One region of the Colwellia sp. SU-HH01217 genome, then DNA from elsewhere that is predicted to be linked to it. Evidence: predicted binding sites of a transcription regulator. Region 1 holds the regulator's gene; each other region holds the start of a gene.
What was found. Region 1 encodes MetJ, which represses methionine synthesis genes. Its sites were predicted from a motif close to TAGACGTCTAGACGTCTA; they were not measured.

Region 1 (3,293 bases):
CTTACTATGTTAATAAGCTTATTGATTAAAGACAATAAGCAACACAAGCTAATGCATATTTATTAATACAGCTGTTTATAAAAGGCAAGCTAAGTTTGTCCGACCAACACATTACCACACGATTATAGCAAGATAATTAAATTACCCGCTTGGGAGAATCTCTTTCACTAACACTAAAAAGGTTAAGAAATTAGATGAAATGATTTAACTAAGTAGCGATTGGTTAGTAAAAGTAGTTAACGCCTTATTGTGAATAAATTGAGCTATTGATGATTTGTTCAATTTACGAGTGATTTTTCTATATTTATCTCAGTAGTAATAGTGAATATTTAGCTAAATTATATGATTATCTTTAAGTTTAAGGTTAGATTTAATATAGCTTGTAGCGATTCATTATATGAAAATAGACTTGAATTGCTTGAGCGCTATGAAATAGTATATAAATAGCAAACTCAGAAAATAAAAATCAAGGTGGCAAATAACGATCACCAAGTGGGTTGCATAACAAATTTATTAAACATTACGCACTAGGAAACCATCATGACAGATTTTCGCCAACAGGCACTCGATTACCACGCTTCTCCCACTCCAGGAAAAATAAGTGTTGCGCTGACAACCGCTGCAGAAACCAGTGAAGATTTATCACTAGCTTATAGTCCTGGTGTTGCTGAGCCTGTACGAGAAATTGCTGCTAACCCTGACGATGTTTATAAATATACCGCTAAGGGTAATACCGTGGCTGTTATTACCAACGGTACCGCTATTTTAGGTTTAGGCAATCTTGGTCCAATGGCATCTAAGCCTGTAATGGAAGGTAAGTCATTATTATTTAAACGTTTTGCTAATATAGACTCATTTGATATTGAAGTAAAACATAAAACAGTAGAAGAGTTTGTAAATACTGTAGCGAATATTGCAGACAGTTTTGGTGGCATTAACTTAGAAGATATTAAAGCGCCAGAATGTTTTGCCATAGAAAAAGCGTTGATTGAGCGTTGTAAAATCCCAGTATTTCATGATGATCAACACGGTACTGCGATTGTTACCGCAGCAGGCATGATGAATGCGCTAGATATTCAGGGCAAAGACATCAGCCAAGCTAATATTGTTTGTTTAGGTGCTGGAGCAGCAGCTATCGCTTGTATGGAGTTATTAATTAAGTGTGGCGCACAGCGTGAAAAAATCTATATGCTAGATACAAAAGGCATTGTTCATACCCGTCGTTCAGACTTAAACGAATACAAAACACTATTTGCAAACAATACCGATAAACGCACGTTAGAAGACGCTATCAGTGGTGCAGATGTGTTTGTTGGAGTATCAGGTCCTAACTTATTAACAGAAGAACATGTAAATATGATGGCAGAACGTCCTATTATATTTGCTTGTTCAAATCCAGATCCTGAAATTAAGCCTGAGTTGGCTCAAGCGGCTCGTGACGATGTGATTATTGCTACAGGTCGCAGTGATTATCCTAACCAAGTTAATAATGTTTTATGTTTCCCATTTATATTTAGAGGGGCGCTAGATGTACGAGCGCGTACTATAAACGATGAAATGAAAGTTGCGGCCGTACACGCAATACGTGAATTAGCAAAAGAAAGTGTCCCTGAAAGTGTATTAATCGCTAGTGGTGATAAATCGTTAAGCTTTGGTAAAGATTATATTATTCCAAAACCGATGGATCCTCGTTTGTGCGCTAAAGTGGCGAGAGCAGTAGCACAAGCTGCTATTGACTCGGGTGTTGCTGCACTACCCATGCCGAAAAATTATATGCAATAAACGAAAACGTGGCATATAAAAAGGGCTGAGAGTATTAACTTTCAGCCCTTTTTTATTCAATCAACGTTATAGCGAATATGGAATTAGCTGCTAGCTTTATCCGTCATCTTCGTCATCAGATTCATAAGCGCTAAAGTCTGTAATACCTTTAGCTTCTAATATTTTACGAACACTAGCTGGTAGTTTTTGGTCGTTATCTTTCGCTAAGTCTTCGTCATCCGGTAAAGGTTGCCCAGTAAAAGCATGTAAAAATGCCTCACACAACAATTCACTGTTAGTTGCATGACGTAAGTTATTAACTTGCCTTCTTGTTCGTTCATCGGTTAACACTTTTAATACGCGCAAAGGAATTGAAACAGTAATTTTTTTTACTTGTTCACTTTTTTTTCCATGTTCGGCATATGGATTTAAGTACTCATCATTCCACTCGGCCATAAATTTACCTCTACACTTATAATTGTTATCGCACTTATTGCGTTCTAATCCGATTTTACTAGTTGCTGCGCGCGAGTCAATAAGGAATGTGTAGAAGTTTAGAAGTCTAAAAGTTCTTGACCCTTCAAGTTAAAACGTTTAGAGTTTTAGACGTCCAAACATCTAAATGTATATGTATTTAATGTTAACCTTTAATGGAGAATAAAATGACCACTAAAAAAATTGCTACAACCGCCGTTAGAGCTGGCATTAACAGCGATGAACATCATGGTGCTGTGGTTGCACCTATCCACTTATCTAGCACATATTCATTAAAAGGTTTTAATGAAAAACGTCAATTTGACTATTCTCGAACAGGTAACCCAACCCGGTCAACTTTTGCAAAAGCCGTGGCTGAATTAGAGCAAGGTGCGCTTGGTATCGTAACAAGTACAGGCATGGCAGCTGTTCATCTTATTTGTCAGTTATTGAATGCTGATGATTTAATCGTCATTCCACATGATTGCTACGGCGGTAGCTTTCGACTGTTCACCCACTTAGCAAAGCGCGGCCAATTTAAATTAATCGTAGTTGATCAAAACGACGAAGCAGCATTAGTGAAAGCATTAGCTGAAAAACCTAAACTAGTTTTAGTAGAAACGCCAAGTAATCCATTAATTCGTTTAGTCGATATTGAAAAAGTAGCGAAACTAAGCCATGAAGTTGGGGCGTTAGTTGCTGTTGATAACACCTTTTTATCACCTGCACTGCAACAACCTTTATTATTAGGGGCTGATATTGTTTTTCATTCAACCACAAAATACATTAACGGGCACAGTGATGTGGTTGGCGGTGTGTTAGTTACCAAAGAACAAGAGCTGGGTGAAAAACTGGCATGGTGGGCGAACTGTATCGGTATTACTGGTTCAGCTTTTGATAGCTTTTTGGCGCTTCGTGGCTTAAAAACATTGCCTATTCGTATGAAACAACATCAAATAAATGCTAACGCGGTAGCCGAATTTTTAAATCAACATCCAGCCATTGAAAATGTTTATTACCCTGGCTTAAAAGATCACCCTGGACATGAATTGGCAAAA
Region 2 (3,293 bases), on a different contig from region 1:
GTTATTAAAGATGAAAAACGGTCGCTTGTCTTTAAAGGGCTTGAAACGGTTAGGAGCGATTGGACGCAATTAAGTAAAGATTTTCAACAAGAGCTTTATAGGCGTATTTTTAATGAAGAGCCTATTGAACACTACATTTTATCTATTGTGTCTAAAACGTTAAACGGAGAGTTTGATGAGCGACTTATTTACCGGAAGCGTATTAGGCGGCAATTAAAAGATTACATTAAAAATGTACCGCCTCATGTTAAAGCAGCACGTATTGCTGATGAAATGAATGCTTCTTTAAATAAGCCACTGAAATATCAAAATAAAAGTTGGGTAGAGTATTTAATTACCGTTAATGGGCCTCAACCTAAAGAATATTTAACGTCAGCATTGGATTATGACTTTTATGTGGACAGGCAGCTTAAAACGGTTGCTAATGACATTTTACCCTTTATCGGTACAAGCTTTGAGAAAATTGTCGATAAACAGTTAGATTTATTCTAGTGATAAAGGTGTAATAAGTCATTTTAGGATTTAGACACGGATTTTACTATACCGTCTACAACGTAAACATATTCAGTTTTAATAAAGGTGCCTTGAATAGAAAGGTAAACAAATTTCTTTTTAGTATTGTTCCATGTAACGACTGTATTAATTTGTGAGTATTGATATTTTGTTTGCATCAGGCATTCTTCACTCATACCTACACGAGCTTCATCATTCGCGGCAACCCTACGGTATTTCCCACAAATTTTGGCCAGAGACTGCACTTTTTCTTCAAATTTCTTTTGCCATTCAGCTGTAGATAAACAACCAGTGGCTAGCGGAATAAGGGTAAATAATATGATTAAATTCAATATTTTCATTAATACGACAAACTTCATTTATAGGTATTAACGATTTCCCTTTTCGTTAACTTATTGGTTAAGCAACCGACTCATTAAAACCGATCATTCAATTCTTGTTTACATTAGCTACTGTAACTTAACGCTAATTACATCGGCTGAGTTTATATTGTGTAACTAAGTACTTTAACATAATTGCAATGTAAGTGGCTTGAGAGTATACCTAAAATCAATTTATCAGGCTAGAATTGAGCAAGTAATTTTAATCAATTATTGTATTTAATGGTAATTAAGCGTCGAAGGTATTACAGGTTTTAGGATTGAAAGCCGACTAACAGCCGGCTTTTTAGATCGGGTGACTTCCATGTCTGAATATCTTCAGTGTAATCTCTTTATTTTTAATGTCTGTTAGTGCTTTGTATTTGTTTGTTATCAAATTGTACTTAGTAGTGCTTTAAGGGAGTCTTTGGGGTTATATAACTATTGCTGAATGAATATATGAAATAGCTAAATAAAGGGTGCATCCAAATTAATTTAAGGTTATAAATAGTTATAGATGGCTAGATGCCTATTTTATTATTCAAAAGTGATGAGTTATGACTAAAAAAGACACAAAAATTGTAACCGCAGGTCGCAAAGCGCAATGGACAAATGGTGTTGTTAATCCAGCTGTTGTTCGAGCTTCAACGGTAGTTTTTGATACCGTTAAAGACATGAATCAGGCATTGGTTAATAAACATAATAATTCGATGGTTTATGGCAGAAGAGGCACAACAACAGCTTTTGCTTTTAGTGACGCAATGGTTGAACTAGAAGGGGGGGCAGGTTGTGCTTTATATCCTTCTGGCACAGCTGCTATTACCAATGCGATTTTATCATTTGTAAAAACGGGCGATCATATTTTAATGTTAGATAGCGCCTATGAGCCAACCCGTGATTATTGCGATAACATATTAGCCAATTTAGGTATTGAGACCACTTATTATGATCCAATGATCGGTGCGGGAATTGAAGCATTGATCCAACCTAACACGCGTATTGTTTTCTTAGAGTCGCCGGGTTCTATTACTATGGAAGTACAAGATGTGCCAGCCATAGCAAAGGTCGCTCATCAACACGATTGTATTGTTATGCTAGACAATACATGGGGAGCAGGGATTAACTTTGACCCCTATCAATATGGCGTTGATGTTTCAGTGCAAGCGGCGACTAAATACATAGTCGGGCATTCAGATGTAATGTTAGGAACGGCAACGGCGACTGAAAAGTACTGGCCACAATTAAGAGATAACAGCTATTTAATGGGGCAATGCACGTCACCAGACGATTTATACTTAGCTTTGCGTGGTGTCCGTACTATGGGCGTAAGGTTAAAGCAGCATCAGCAAAGTGCCATAAAAGTTGCCAAATGGCTGGACACTCGTCCAGAGGTTGAAACAATTCTTCATCCAGCTTTTGACTCTTGCCCTGGTCATGAATTTTTTAAACGTGATTTCACCGGTTCAAATGGATTATTTTCTTTTGTGTTAAACAAAGGTAATAAAGCGGCACTCAATGCATTACTCGATGGCATGTCTCATTTTAAAATGGGCTATTCATGGGGAGGATTTGAAAGTTTAATCTTAGGGATTTCTAATGTTCAATCACTTCGCAGCGTAACTACGTGGCAATATGATTACCCATTAATACGATTACATATTGGTCTTGAAGATGTTGATGATTTAATTGAGGATTTAGAGAAAGGGTTTGACCGCTTTAATCAAGTTTTAGCTAACAACTAAGTGTTAGCTAAAATAAATAATCCATCTTTGTAGAGATGGATTATTTAATATCGTTAAGGTTAATATAAAAGTTAATTTAACCTTCTCGTTAACGCTAATAAACCAATTGCTAGTATTGCTAATGTGCCAGGCTCAGGTACTTGAAAGGTTTCAGTAGTAATATCAAGTGCTATTTGAAAAGTATTGGTTGCCCCTTCTACTGTTGTTAAACCGATACAACCTGCAGCTGCTAATGCTGCTGCACAAGCACTATCTTCGAGTACATCTAAACCAGTAATAAATAACCGTGCATTGTAATTATTACCATCGTAAGCAAAGTTTTGATTTAACGTTTGGTTGATGGGGTTAAAGCCAGCACCAACGACATCAAGTACAAAAATATCATTACAAGGTGTAGGGGATCCTGCTACAGCACAGGGCGCTGAATTAGTTGTTTCGATAAAAAGAATATTAAATATTAGGTTTGGTGGAGCAAAACCTGCTCCAGGTACTGGTAGTTTTGGTGTTAAGAATATTCTATCACTTAGCGTAGCGCTAGTTAAGCCTGCTCCAGCTGCAATGGGGTTGTTGATATGAGTAAAACTAACCGTGTCAACTGACGCGCCATCGGTTTGCAAACTTCCTGTGACGTTTCCGTTGGTGGCTCCACCAACATCAATAGAGCTAGGTCCGCTTCCGC
Region 3 (3,293 bases), 490 kb from region 1:
AAGCTTCTGTAGTTTGTCCTGATAAAGTACGACCTGAGGCGTCAGTAATCGTACCAGAAATCATAACCGGTAAGCGCAGTTGTAATTCGTCAAATACCGTTTCTACCGCGAAAATTGCTGCTTTTGCATTTAATGTGTCGAAAATAGTCTCAATTAAAATCAAATCTGAACCGCCTTCAATCAAGGCTTTTGTTGATTCGATATACGCTTCTTTTAGCTCATCAAAAGTAACATTACGATAAGCAGGATCGTTTACATCTGGAGAAATAGAACAGGTACGGTTAGTTGGTCCTAACACACCAGCAACAAAACGCGGTTTGTCTGGATTTTTTGCGGTGTACTCATCCGCAGATGCTCTAGCAATTTGTGCGGCAACTAAGTTAATTTCAGCACTCAACCCTTCCATGTCGTAATCGGCCATGGCTATTGTTGTCGCGTTAAAGGTGTTCGTTTCAAGAATATCTGCACCTGCTTCAAGGTACTCATCATGAATCGCTTTGATCACATCTGGCTGGGTTAATACAAGTAAATCGTTATTGCCTTTTACATCGCTGTGCCAATCTGCAAAACGGTCACCTCGATAGTCTTGCTCTTCAAATTTATACGCTTGGATCATGGTGCCCATTGCACCATCAAGAATAAGAATACGTTTCTCTAATTGTTGTTCAAACAATTGGTATGAATCTGATTTTTTTAAACCACTTTCGGCTTGCTTATTTTTCAAGAGAAACTCCAGATTTAGTTGTTTGCATTGCTTTTATATTGTCAGCGTCTAATTTATAAGGGGTAATTTGATAAACGTAATAATTAAGCCAATTAGTAAATAATAGGCTACCGTGACTTCGCCACGAGTTTGCAGGCGGACAAATATCGTCATCGTTGTCATAATAATTCACAGGTTTAATGACATTATCATTAACCGTAAGGTCTCGTAAAAACTCTTCATGTAACGTTGATGCATCGTATTCTGGGTGTCCCGTTAAATAGACTTGTTGTTTATTTTCGCTTGCAACAAGATAAACTCCAGCTTGTTCAGATTCTGCAATAACCTTTAATTGATCAACCGATTGATAATCGGTTTTATCAATGTAACCGTAACGAGAATGAGGGACGGTAAAACATTCATCAAAACCGCGAGTTAACTGCTCTTTTGCATCACATACCGTATGTTTATATAAACCTGAAAGCTTTTGAGGTCTTAAATGCCTATTTAAACCGTAATGATGATACAAAGCAGCATGTGCTGCCCAACACGAAAACATAGTGGAGGTTACATTACTTTCTGCCCAATCGAATACTTCACAAATTTTGTCCCAAAAGCTCACTTCGCTATAGTCAAGTAAAGCTAATGGGGCACCAGTAATAATTAAACCATCGTATTGCTTGTGTTTAATATCATCAAATAAGTAATAGAAATTTTCTAAATGCTCTTTCGGAGTATTTTTAGACTCATTGGCATGAATACGGACAAATTCAATATTAATTTGCAACGGAGTATTGGCAAGCATACGTAAAATTTGAACTTCGGTTTCAATTTTATTCGGCATTAAGTTTAAAATTGCCACCTGCATAGGTCGTATTTCTTGATTTGCCGCTCGGTTTTCGGACATCACAAAAATATTTTCATTATCTAAAACAGATAATGCAGGCAATCTATCGGGAATTTTAATCGGCATAAAAAGCAACCTAACACTGAAGAAAAATGTATTTAACGAGTATAGCGTGTAATGTGACGCAGATTTCTGGCTATGTCAACATCTAAACGTTTAGACGTCTAAAAACACCTAGGCGATTTTGTTATAAATAAGATCGAACGAGAGGGTTAAACCAACATATTCCTGCACTTAATTTACAATAAAAAAGCCTGACGAAGTATCAGGCTTTAAACAGGCAATTAAATGTTTAGCAGCTAAAACATGTATTTCACATCAATACCTGCTTCTAAACCTCGATCAATACGACCAAATGGTGTGCCTAAAATGTCTGCCGTCAGTCCACCTAAGCTCAACATATAGCGTTCATCAAGTAAATTTTTCCCCCACAAACCAATTTCTATGTCGTCACCATCATTTGTCCAAGATATTCGAGCATTTAAGTTTTTGGTGTCTTTAAAGTAGGCAGGCACTGCTTTTTTGTAATCCTCTAATCCAGCTTGACTGGCATTATTATTTTCTAAAAATACATAATCGATATGGAAGTTCGTGGTTCCTACTCCGAAATCTGGCATCCAATCAAGGGTTAAGGTGTAATTTAAGCTAGCATCCACACTACTTTTTTGTGCGGTAATAAAATCACCTTCCCCGTTATAAAAATCGGGGGTATGCGTATCGGTTGAGCGTATCTCACTCACCGCGCCTAGTGTTAAGCTGTCAGTAGCAAACCAGCGAATATCAATTTCTAGTCCTGTTACTTCTTTATCTATGCTAATAATCGTAGGTACAGCAGCAGGGCTTCCCGGGACTTTAGAGCTAATAGAACTTTGTAAATCGGTAATTTCTAGAAAATAACCACTGATGTTAGCTACAACCTCACCCCAAACAATCCCCTTATAACCAAACTCAAGATCTGACGTGTTCTCTGGTGCAAATGCTTCCATGCTAGGCTCTAGTGAATCATAACCACCTGATTTATAACCCGTAGAGTAAGATGTAAAGAGCATGTGATCATCGGTAAATTGGTAACTGGTAACTAAGCGACCTGTGACTTCATCCCACGTATCTGAGGCAGCTAAATTTGCTTGCGGAAAAACAATATTACCAATTTGTTCTGAATTACCAAGTCCTGGTGCCATCATTTCTACAACCTGATTAACCGGCACACCTGAAAAATCATTCAAAGGGATTAACCAAGTAAAGTCTTTTTCATCTCTCGAATATCGAAGACCACCAATAACATGCCACTTATCAGTAAGTGCATAATCAACGTCAGCATAAACACCCCAGTTAGTGAACTCGCCAGTGTTGTTGACACTCTCTTGCCAAAATTGACCTGCATAGCCAGGACCAAATACTTCAGGAATATACACTTGGCTGCTGCCTACCAAAGCAGGAAGTTCAGCAGAAATCATGTCGTAAGTTAAATTTCCCGTCATTTCAATTAACTCAGGAGTTAGTGGTGTCCCTGGAGGTACCAAGCCTAATCCCACTAAAGCTCCGATAATTTGATCTTCATAACCTAAGCCGATGAGTGTTCGCGACCAATCATCTGAATTCCACATATGATCCATATCGTCTAAGCCCATTGATGACTTAAGAGTACTTACTGCTCCATCAAACGTAACATCAGGTCCAAAA

Region 2: a site for MetJ is predicted at 1,387-1,404, ahead of AC27G3_RS11300 (cystathionine beta-lyase). Genes of this name have one in related genera too.
Region 3: a site for MetJ is predicted at 1,760-1,777, ahead of AC27G3_RS00355 (homoserine O-succinyltransferase). Genes of this name have one in related genera too.

Annotation. Positions count from the first base shown of each region.
Region 1 is NZ_BAAJLX010000001.1:589,166-592,458, reverse strand. Features, by position in the region: gene AC27G3_RS02530 (malic enzyme-like NAD(P)-binding protein) at 541-1,782, shown strand; gene metJ (met regulon transcriptional regulator MetJ) at 1,879-2,217, opposite strand; gene metB (cystathionine gamma-synthase) at 2,424-3,293, shown strand, end outside.
Region 2 is NZ_BAAJLX010000008.1:54,235-57,527, reverse strand. Features, by position in the region: gene AC27G3_RS11310 (DNA polymerase II) at 1-492, shown strand, start outside; gene AC27G3_RS11305 (hypothetical protein) at 516-872, opposite strand; gene AC27G3_RS11300 (cystathionine beta-lyase) at 1,430-2,614, shown strand; gene AC27G3_RS11295 (THxN family PEP-CTERM protein) at 2,686-3,293, opposite strand, start outside.
Region 3 is NZ_BAAJLX010000001.1:103,226-106,518, forward strand. Features, by position in the region: gene metH (methionine synthase) at 1-724, opposite strand, end outside; gene AC27G3_RS00355 (homoserine O-succinyltransferase) at 714-1,676, opposite strand; gene AC27G3_RS00360 (TonB-dependent receptor) at 1,910-3,293, opposite strand, start outside.